Regions from separate parts of the Streptomyces sp. NPDC041129 genome, predicted to be linked through region 3. Evidence: riboswitches for the same ligand, from Rfam matches in the RefSeq annotation. Region 3 holds a riboswitch; each other region holds the start of a gene.

Region 1 (3,264 bases), on a different contig from region 3:
CGCGCCCCCGCCTTCGCGGAGAGCGAGGTCGAGCGGCTGGTGCGCAACCGGCTGGACGAGATCCCGCACGAGCTGGCGAACCCCTCCCGCCGCGCCGCCAAGGAGCTCTCCAGGGAGCTGTTCCCGGCCGCCGCGCGCATGTCGCGCCCGCGGCAGGGCACCGAGGAGACGGTCGAGAAGATCGACGCGGGCGCGGTCCGCGCCTTCTACGACCGTCATGTCCGACCCGCGACGGCGACCGCGGTCGTGGTCGGCGACCTCACCGGCATCGATCTGGACGCGCTGCTCGCCGACACCCTGGGCGCCTGGTCCGGCACCCCCGCCGAGCCGCGCCCGGTGCCGCCGGTGACCGCCGACGACACCGGCCGTGTCGTCATCGTCGACCGGCCCGGCGCCGTCCAGACGCAGCTCCTCATCGGCCGGATCGGCCCCGACCGGCACGACCGGGTGTGGCCCGCCCAGGTGCTCGGCACCTACTGCCTCGGCGGCACCCTCACCTCCCGCCTGGACCGCGTGCTGCGCGAGGAGAAGGGCTACACCTACGGCGTGCGCGCCTTCGGTCAGGTCCTGCGGTCCGCCCCGGACGGCACCGGCGCCGCGATGCTCGCCATCAGCGGTTCCGTGGACACCCCCAACACCGGACCGGCGCTCGACGACCTGTGGAAGGTGCTGCGCACCCTCGCGGCGGAGGGCCTCACCGACGCCGAGCGGGACGTCGCCGTGCAGAACCTGGTCGGGGTGGCGCCGCTGAAGTACGAGACCGCGGCGGCCGTCGCGAGCACCCTGGCCGACCAGGTCGAGCAGCACCTGCCCGACGACTTCCAGGCGACGCTGTATCAGCAGCTCGCGGCCACCGGCACCGTGGAGGCCACCGCGGCGGTCGTCAGCGCCTTCCCCGTGGACGGCCTGGTGACGGTCCTCGTCGGTGACGCGGCGCAGATCAAGGAGCCCGTGAAGGCGCTCGGCATCGGCGAAGTCACCGTCGTCACCGCCGAGTAGCGGCCGTACGGCGTCACGCGCGCGTGGGGACCTCGCGGCCGACGGGCCGTCAGGTCCCCATTGCGTGCGCGGTCCTTCCCGAAACGGGGGAGCCGCCCTTGTTCGAATGTCCGAATTGAGGCGGAGGTTGCCTGTCTGCCCTGTGGGATGCGCTACAAAAGACCGGATCCGTTTGGGTGCCGAAGACCGGGCCGCTTAGCGTCGTCCGGGCTGTCCGTCAGGCAGTGCGCCGCGCCCGCGGCACCGGACAGTCATCGCCGAGTCCCCGTACGGCGCGAGCCAGGGGAGCCGGGGACCCATCGCAGTCCCTGGGGTGAATCGGACGCCCGCGCGCGAGCGAGGGGGTCCGTAGGAGACCTTCCTGCTCCGAACCCGTCAGCTAACCCGGTAGGCGAGAGGGAAGGAAAGGACCAGCCACTTCATGGCGTTCATGTGCGCCTCCGGGAAGCACCGCAAGCCCGGCCGCGTCAAGCGCACCACCGCTCAGGCGGCGGGTGTAGCGGCCCTCACCACCACGGGTGTCATCGGCACCCTCGCGGCCTCCCCGGCGCTCGCCGCGGAAAGGCCAGTCGAGCAGACCGGTCTCACGCCGGTGATCAGCGTGAGCGACGAGGTCGCCGAGCAGATCGACGAGCAGGCCGCCGCCCAGACCCAGGCCGCCGAGCGCCAGGCGGCCGAGGAGGCCGCCGCAAAGGCGGCCGCCGCCGAGGCGAAGAGGGAACGCGAGGCCGCGGCGCGCGCCGCCCGTGAGGCCGAGCGCAAGCGCCTGAACGCCTTCGTCGCCCCGATCGTGCACTCGTACGTCTCCACGGCCTACCAGGCCAGCAGCTCCCTGTGGTCCTCCGGCTCGCACACGGGCATCGACTTCCACGCCGCCAGCGGCACCTCCGTGCACGCGGTCGGCGCCGGCACCGTCGTCTCCACCGGCTGGGGCGGGGCGTACGGCAACCAGATCGTGATCCGGATGGCCGACGGCATGTACACCCAGTACGGCCACCTGTCGTCCATCGGCGTCACGGTGGGCCAGAAGGTGATTCCGGGCCAGCAGATCGGCCTCTCCGGCGCGACCGGCAACGTCACCGGCCCGCACCTCCACTTCGAGGCCCGCACGAGCCCCGAGTACGGCTCGGACGTCGACCCCATCGCCTACCTCCGCAAGCACGGCGTGAACGTCTGACCCCTCCCGCGCGGACAACCGAAAGCCCCGGCTCACCGAGCCGGGGCTTTCGCCGTTTTCGAGGGCGTCCGTCAAGCCGTCCGGCCAAAAAGTATGCATGGATTCCGGCTCGCCGTCGGAAATTCCGCTCCCTTGGAATAGAGTCACGGATCAACACGTCCATCGTCGGCGTTTCACGGGGATTAAGGCGGAGGTCGGTCATGCGTATTCCGGCGCACTCGGTGTGCACGGCGATCCGGGACGACATCGTCGCAGGTGTCCATGAGCGCGGCGGCCGGCTCACCGAGGAAGTCCTGGCCCGCCGCTACGGCGTCTCGCGTGTCCCCGTCCGTGAGGCCCTGCGCACCCTGGAGGCGGAGGGCTTCGTGGTGACCCGGCGGCACGCGGGCGCGTGCGTGGCCGAGCCGACCGATCAGGAGGCCGCCGACCTGCTGGAGATGCGCATGCTCCTGGAGCCGCTCGGCGCCTCCCGGGCCGCCCAGCGGCGCACCGAGGCCCATCTGAAGGTGCTGCGCGGCCTCGTCAGGCTGGGCCAGGAGCGGGCCAGGAGGGGCAACAGCGAGGATCTGCGCGCGCTGGGGGGCTGGTTCCACGAGACGCTCGCCCAGGCATCCGGCAGCCCCTCGCTGACATCGATGCTGACCCAGCTCCGGCACAAGATCGCCTGGATGTACGCGGTGGCGGCCCCACCGAGCCCGGTGGACTCCTGGGCCGAGCACGGCGCGATCGTGGACGCGGTGGCCCGCGGCGACGGCGAACGCGCGCGTGCGCTCACGGCTCTGCACACCGAGCGCGCGACGGTCGCGCACCGGTTGCGCTTTTCCGGCGGCGAGGGCCGCCCGGACCGTGTGAGGACTTCGCAACATCCTGTAAACATGTCGGGCCCGCGGCATTAACACGAGGGCCGTATACAAAGAGGGGGGAATTCTGGGGCGGCGTATTTCCGCTGCCCGAATTTCCCGTGCGGCTTTCCCGTGCGACCCATTCGGCCGGTGAAACGGCGGAGCCGTGCCGCCCGGAAAGGGGTGGCACGGCTCCGGTGTTTCTCGTGAGCTCGCGCTCAGACCGTCTCGGGCAGTTCCTCGAGG
Region 2 (3,264 bases), on a different contig from region 3:
CCGGCGTTGGTCCACAGGTTCTTCGGGCGGCGGGACTCGTTGCGCTCGATGACCGCGTTGGCGGCGGACAGGATGGTCTGCGTGGAGCGGTAGTTCTGCTCCAGCAGGATCGTCGTCGCGTCCGGGTAGTCCTCCTCGAACTGGAGGATGTTGCGGATCGTCGCACCCCGGAAGGCGTAGATCGACTGGTCCGCGTCGCCCACCACGCAGAGTTCGGCGGGCGGCAGGTCGAACTCGCCGGGCGGTACGTCCTCGTCGTGCTGCCCGGTGCCCACCAGCTCCCGTACGAGGGCGTACTGGGCGTGGTTGGTGTCCTGGTACTCGTCGACCATGACGTGCCGGAAGCGGCGGCGGTAGTGCTCGGCGACGTCCGGGAAGGCGCGCAGCAGGTTGACCGTCGTCATGATCAGGTCGTCGAAGTCCAGCGCGTTGGCCTCGCGCAGCCGTGACTGGTAGAGCGCGTAGGCCTGGGCGAGGGTCTTCTCGAAGCCGTCGGTGGCCTGGGCGGCGAAGTCCTCCTCGTCGATCAGCTCGTTCTTCAGGTTGCTGATCTTGGCGCTGAAGGACTTCGGCGGGTAGCGCTTGGGGTCGAGGTCGAGGTCGCGGCAGACCAGGGCCATCAGGCGCTTGGAGTCGGCGGCGTCGTAGATCGAGAAGGACGATGTGAAGCCGAGCCTCTTCGACTCGCGCCGCAGGATGCGCACGCACGCGCTGTGGAAGGTCATCACCCACATCGCGCCGGCGCGCGGGCCGACGAGCTGCTCGACCCGCTCCTTCATCTCGCCGGCGGCCTTGTTGGTGAAGGTGATCGCGAGGATCTGGCCCGGGTGCACGTTCCGCGCGGCGAGCAGATGCGCGATGCGGTGGGTGAGCACACGGGTCTTGCCGGAGCCCGCGCCGGCCACGATGAGCAGCGGCGAGCCGGCGTGTACGACCGCGGCGCGCTGGTTGTCGTTCAGCCCCCGCAGCAGCGCGTCCGGGTCGATCACGGGACGCGGGGCGCCGTCGCGGTAGTGGGTGTCCCGGTCCGGCGGCACGTCGAACTTCCCGCCGAACAGATCGTCCGGAAGGGGCTCCGGAGCGTGATCGTCCTCGGGCGGCGGCGGGGGCTCCTCCGCGTGCCCGCGAGGGGCCTGGAGGTCCGCCAGGAAGCTGTCGTCAAAGAGGCTGCTCATCGCTCTACGAGTCTAGGGGGCCGCACCGACAACCGGTCCCGGCACCGGAAAGTCGGAGCCCGTGAGGTCCGCGACAGCACGCCGTGCCGGCGCGTCGGCCATCGCGCGAAGGGGGCTGCCGAACTCCTCACACAGCGAAAGCGCCTTGTCACGCGCGTATGAAACCGGCCCCGGGTCACGGAAATGTATCGGACATATGGCACAGCAACCTTCACAGGAGTCACACGAGTTGGCTAGGTTGCCGTCAGGCCGCACGACCCCCACCGGCGAACCTCGCCGGGCCGCGCGGCCTCCGCCGAGTCCGGTGCCCCCCCTTCGCGGCGGCCGGAGCCGGGGACCCACCGATCCTGGGGTGAATCGGCCGACTCCCGCCCGGGACGACGCCGTAGGGCAACCCTTCCGAACCACCCGCCCGAACCCGACAGCTAACCCGGTAGGCGGCACGTTGGAAGGAGTCGCCACCCTTGGCGTCGCACCGCAAGCCGGGTCCCCCGGGAACCCGCGGGACGGGCATCCGCACCCCCGTCCTGGCCACCGCCGCCCTCACCTCCGTGGCCGTCCTGTCCCAGACGGCCGGGGCCGCTTCGGCCTCCGCCTCCTCCACGGGCGACGGCAGGCCGAGTGTGGAGGAGATCGAGAAGAAGATCGACGAGCTGTACCGCAGGGCGGACCCGGAGGAGGAACCCGCGGCCGTGCAGCGGGCTCGCGCCGAGGCTCCACGCGGGGAGACCGTCCGGCGGCCGGGCCTGTTCACGAAGGCCCGCGAGGGGCTGGCTCCGTTCGCCGCGGCTCCCGAGGCGGCCGGCTCGCTGCTCGCGGAGTACCCGGAGGACCATTTCGCCCAGAGCCGGCTGATGAACCGGCTGGCCTCCCGGGTGAAGGGCGCGGCCGAGCGCGGGAAGGCCCCCAGGGCCCCCGAGGCGCCGGTCACCGCGCCGTACGACGTGAAGGCGGCCAAGGCGGCCGTCCAGCACAAGCTCGCCACCGCGCGCGAGTTGCTGTCCCGGCGGACGGCTCCGGTCCCGGAACCGGCTCCAGCTCCTCCTGCGGTCCCGGCTCCGGCTCCTCCTGCGGTCCCGGCTCCGGACCCCGCTCTCGGCTCGATCCCCGCTCCGGATCCGGCTCTCACCTCGGTCCTGGCTCCGCCTTCGGTCCCGGTCCGTGCCCCGGAGCGGCCGCGGTCCGCGGCGCGGCCGGTGAGCGTGCCGGCCGTCACCCCGCCGGCCCCCGTCACCAAGGCCGAGAAGGCGATCGCCTTCGCCCGCGCCCAGATCGGCAAGCCGTACGTCTCAGGTGCCAGCGGGCCCGGCTCCTACGACTGCTCGGGCCTCACCCAGGCCGCATGGAAGGCCGCCGGCGTGACCCTGCCGCGTGCCGCGCGTGACCAGGCCGCCATGGGCACCGCCGTCCCGCTCGCCGACGCGCGCCCCGGTGATCTGGTCTTCTTCCACAACGACAACAGCCATGTGGGTCTGTGCACGGGCGACGGAACGATGATCCACGCCCCGCGCCCCGGTGCGTACGTGCGCGAGGAGCCGGTCCACCTTGCGGGCGAGTCGGTCGTCCACCGGGTGGTGCGTCCGGCCTGACGGTGCTCTTTTCGGGCCCTGCGCGCGCGTGCCCCGCGGGCGCGGGCGTCGCCGCTCCCTAGCATCGGGCGCATGCCCATGCCCGGCTTCTCTTGTCTGCGTACGTGGTGGGCGGGGCGACCGCCGGCGGCGGGGGCCGCCGTCATGGCGAGCGGCATCGTGTCGGTGGGTCTGCACCTGACCGGTCCCGAGGCGGTGTCGCTGGTCTTCCTGTGGCTGGCCTGCCTCGCCTGGGTGGCGCTCGCCGCCGACTTCGCCGTACGGCTGGTGACGCAGCGGCCGCTGTGGCTGGCCGAGGCGAAGAGCCCGGGCGCGCTCACCGCCGTCGCCGCCACGGCGGTGCTCGGCACCCGGCTCTCGCTGCTCGGTTGGCAGACCCTGGCCGAGGCCGCCCTGGCGCTGGCGGTACTGATGTGGCCGGCGCTGCTGCTTCTCGTCGTACGGCACTGGGGACGGCGCATGCCGGGTGCGGTCTTCCTGTGTTGTGTGGCCACACAGGG
Region 3 (3,264 bases):
CTCCGCCATCGCCATCCCGCTCCTCGGCGCCGCGAGCGCCAACGCGGCCGACGGCACCACCTGGGACAAGGTCGCCGAATGCGAGAGCGGCGGCTCCTGGAGCGCCGACACGGGCAACGGGTACTACGGCGGGCTGCAGATCTCACAGGACGACTGGGACGCCTACAGCGGCACCAAGTACGCCGCCACCGCCGACCAGGCCAGCCGCTCGCAGCAGATCGCCGTCGCCGAGAAGATCCTCGCCGACCAGGGCACCACGCCCTGGACCACCTGTGCCCTGCTCTCCGGTCTGACCTCCAACTCCGGATCCCTGGACGTCGACACGGGTGTCGGGGGCTCCGGGAAGTCCGACGCGGACCAGGACGAGTCGGGCGACTCCTCCGGCTCCACGGACTCGTCCGGTTCCACCGATGATTCCGACTCGTCCGGTCTGCCGGATTCCTCCTCGTCGCCCGACTCCTCCTCGGGCTCGGCGGACAAGTCGCCCTCGGGTGCGGACAAGGGTGCCGGTTCCAAGGGGTCGGGCAAGAGCACGGATGCCCCCAAGTCCGACAAATCCGCATCGCCGAGCGCCGAGACGTCGCAGGGGAGCGAGTCCGCGACCGCGGAACCCGCTGTGGAGGACTCGGACAATTCATGGCAGACCGGCGGTTCTTGGAGCCTCGTCGACACCGGAGCGCTCAGCAGTGGCGGACGTCACCGCGGGGGTAGTGCGGACGAAAGCGTGACAAACGGTCAGAGCGCCGCCTCGTCGGGCAAGCACGCCTCCCGCGGGGCGGACGCCTACACCGTGCATGAGGGCGACACCCTGGCCTCCATCGCCGACTCCCTTGACGTGGACGGTGGATGGCACGAGCTCTACTCCCTGAACAAGAAGGCCATCGGCGCCGACCCGAACCACATCTCCGCCGGTCAGACCCTGGAAGTCGGTAGCGAAACGGGCCAAAAGCAGCGGTAGTTGACGCCCGTATTGGTCGTCGATGTCCGTTTCGGGGAAAGTGTGGGATGAGTCTCAGAAGCCCTGATCGTCTTTGAAATTCCCTCGATCGCGTGTCTACGGTCATGACCGCTCGTCACCACGAGCCCCGGCTGTCGCAACGCCGAATCCTGCCAGCGGCCGCCCGGGAACAGTCGTCGCGTAATGCGCCGTAGGCAGGAGCGGGGGACCCAAGGTAAGTGCCGGAACCAGCGGTCGCGCTGGAACCGGCTAGGGGTGGAGCCGCGGCCCGCGAAAGCGGGCCCGCGGCCGGGCAACTCAACCGGCCCGAACCCGACAGCTCACCTCGCAGGCGTCGGTGAGGGGATCCATCCATGCTGTTCTCCAGCAAGGGCAAGCACCGTCGTCCGTCCAAGGCCACCCGTGCCATCGCGCTGGCCGGTGTCACCGGCGCCGCCGTCGCCGCCCCGCTGATGGCGGCCGGCAACGCCTCCGCCGCCACCACCTCCGAGTGGGACGCGGTCGCCCAGTGCGAGTCCGGTGGCAACTGGTCCATCAACACCGGCAACGGCTACTACGGCGGTCTGCAGTTCTCCGCCTCCACCTGGGCCGCCTACGGCGGTACGCAGTACGCCGGGCAGGCCGACCAGGCCTCCAAGGCCCAGCAGATAGCCGTCGCCGAGAAGGTCCTCGCCGCCCAGGGCAAGGGCGCCTGGCCGGTGTGCGGCAAGGGCCTGTCCAGCACCCCCAACAACGGCTCCGCCCCGAGCGGCTCCTCCAAGAGCACCTCCTCGGGTAGCACCGCCAGCCGCTCCACCGACCAGCAGGCCGCCTCCCGCTCCAGCGAGCGCCCGGCCGCGAGCGCGAAGAAGACCGTCACCACCCCGACCGGCAAGAAGGTCAAGAAGGGCGACGGCGAGTACAAGGTGGTCAAGGGCGACACCCTCGGCACCATCGCCGAGAAGCACAAGGTCGACGGCGGCTGGCAGAAGCTGTTCAAGCTGAACAAGGACATCGTCGAGGACGCCGACCTCATCTACCCGGGCCAGCAGCTGCACCTGAAGTGACACCTGGCTCCGACCGGAACCACAGTGCCCTCACAAGGCCGTCCCCCAGGCTGAAGGCCGCGTGAGGGTCATTCCCCCCGTCCCCCACGGGCTCCCCGCCCCGGTGCGTTTTCCCCCGTACGCACCGGGGCGGGGCTGTGTTTTCCCCGGCCCTTCCCCTCTTCGTTCGCGGGACCTCACCCGGACCCCTTTGTTCCGGGCAGGAACAATGGGTACCGTCTCCCTGTCCACGGGACGGTCGGTCGGTGGCCGACGCCCCTTGGACGGTTAGGCTCTAGTCGCAAGGCAGAGCCGTAAGGCACCCCGCCCCGCACTTCCAGCGTCACATCCAAGAAGGAGATGCTCGTGCCGTCCATCGACGTCGTCGTAGCCCGGGAAATCCTGGACTCCCGAGGCAACCCCACGGTCGAGGTCGAGGTCGGCCTCGACGACGGCAGCACGGGTCGTGCCGCCGTTCCGTCCGGTGCCTCCACCGGTGCCTTCGAGGCCATCGAGCTCCGCGACGGCGACCCCAACCGCTACCAGGGCAAGGGCGTCGAGAAGGCCGTCCTCGCCGTCATCGAGCAGATCGGCCCGGAGCTGGTCGGCTACGACGCCACCGAGCAGCGCCTGATCGACCAGGCGATGTTCGACCTGGACGCCACCGACAACAAGGGCTCCCTCGGCGCCAACGCCATCCTCGGCGTCTCCCTCGCCGTCGCGCACGCCGCCTCCGAGGCCAGCGACCTCCCGCTGTTCCGCTACCTGGGCGGCCCGAACGCGCACCTGCTGCCGGTGCCGATGATGAACATCCTGAACGGCGGCTCGCACGCCGACTCCAACGTGGACATCCAGGAGTTCATGATCGCCCCGATCGGCGCGGAGTCCTTCTCCGAGGCCCTGCGCTGGGGCACCGAGGTCTACCACACGCTGAAGAAGGTCCTGAAGAGCAAGGGCCTGTCCACCGGCCTCGGCGACGAGGGCGGCTTCGCCCCGAACCTCGGCTCCAACCGCGAGGCCCTCGACCTCATCCTCGAGGCCGTCAAGGAAGCCGGCTACGCGCCCGGCGAGCAGATCGCCCTCGCGCTCGACGTCGCCGCCTCCGAGTTCTACAAGGACGGCAAGTACCTCTTCGAGGGCAAGGAGCGCTCCGCCGCCGAGATGACGGAGTACTACGAGGAGCTCGTCGCGGCCTACCCGCTCGTCTCCATCGAGGACCCGCTGTTCGAGGACGACTGGGCCGGCTGGAAGATCATCACCGACAAGCTCGGCGACAAGGTC

What was found. A riboswitch is a leader RNA that binds a small molecule or an ion and turns the genes downstream of it on or off. The one in region 3 is predicted to bind cyclic di-AMP.
Region 1: another riboswitch for cyclic di-AMP. It lies ahead of ACZ6B1_RS31765 (M23 family metallopeptidase); the one in region 3 lies ahead of ACZ6B1_RS16010 (transglycosylase family protein).
Region 2: another riboswitch for cyclic di-AMP. It lies ahead of ACZ6B1_RS09725 (C40 family peptidase); the one in region 3 lies ahead of ACZ6B1_RS16010 (transglycosylase family protein).

What each region holds. Positions count from the first base shown of each region.
Region 1 is NZ_JBVIYV010000013.1:85,378-88,641, reverse strand. Features, by position in the region: gene ACZ6B1_RS31770 (M16 family metallopeptidase) at 1-999, shown strand, start outside; cyclic di-AMP (ydaO/yuaA leader) riboswitch at 1,245-1,408, shown strand; gene ACZ6B1_RS31765 (M23 family metallopeptidase) at 1,421-2,176, shown strand; gene ACZ6B1_RS31760 (GntR family transcriptional regulator) at 2,377-3,072, shown strand; gene ACZ6B1_RS31755 (HPr family phosphocarrier protein) at 3,237-3,264, opposite strand, start outside.
Region 2 is NZ_JBVIYV010000002.1:322,413-325,676, reverse strand. Features, by position in the region: gene pcrA (DNA helicase PcrA) at 1-1,175, opposite strand, end outside; cyclic di-AMP (ydaO/yuaA leader) riboswitch at 1,459-1,631, shown strand; gene ACZ6B1_RS09725 (C40 family peptidase) at 1,640-2,764, shown strand; gene ACZ6B1_RS09720 (tellurite resistance/C4-dicarboxylate transporter family protein) at 2,837-3,264, shown strand, end outside.
Region 3 is NZ_JBVIYV010000004.1:86,074-89,337, reverse strand. Features, by position in the region: gene ACZ6B1_RS16015 (transglycosylase family protein) at 1-958, shown strand, start outside; cyclic di-AMP (ydaO/yuaA leader) riboswitch at 1,135-1,307, shown strand; gene ACZ6B1_RS16010 (transglycosylase family protein) at 1,312-2,004, shown strand; gene eno (phosphopyruvate hydratase) at 2,344-3,264, shown strand, end outside.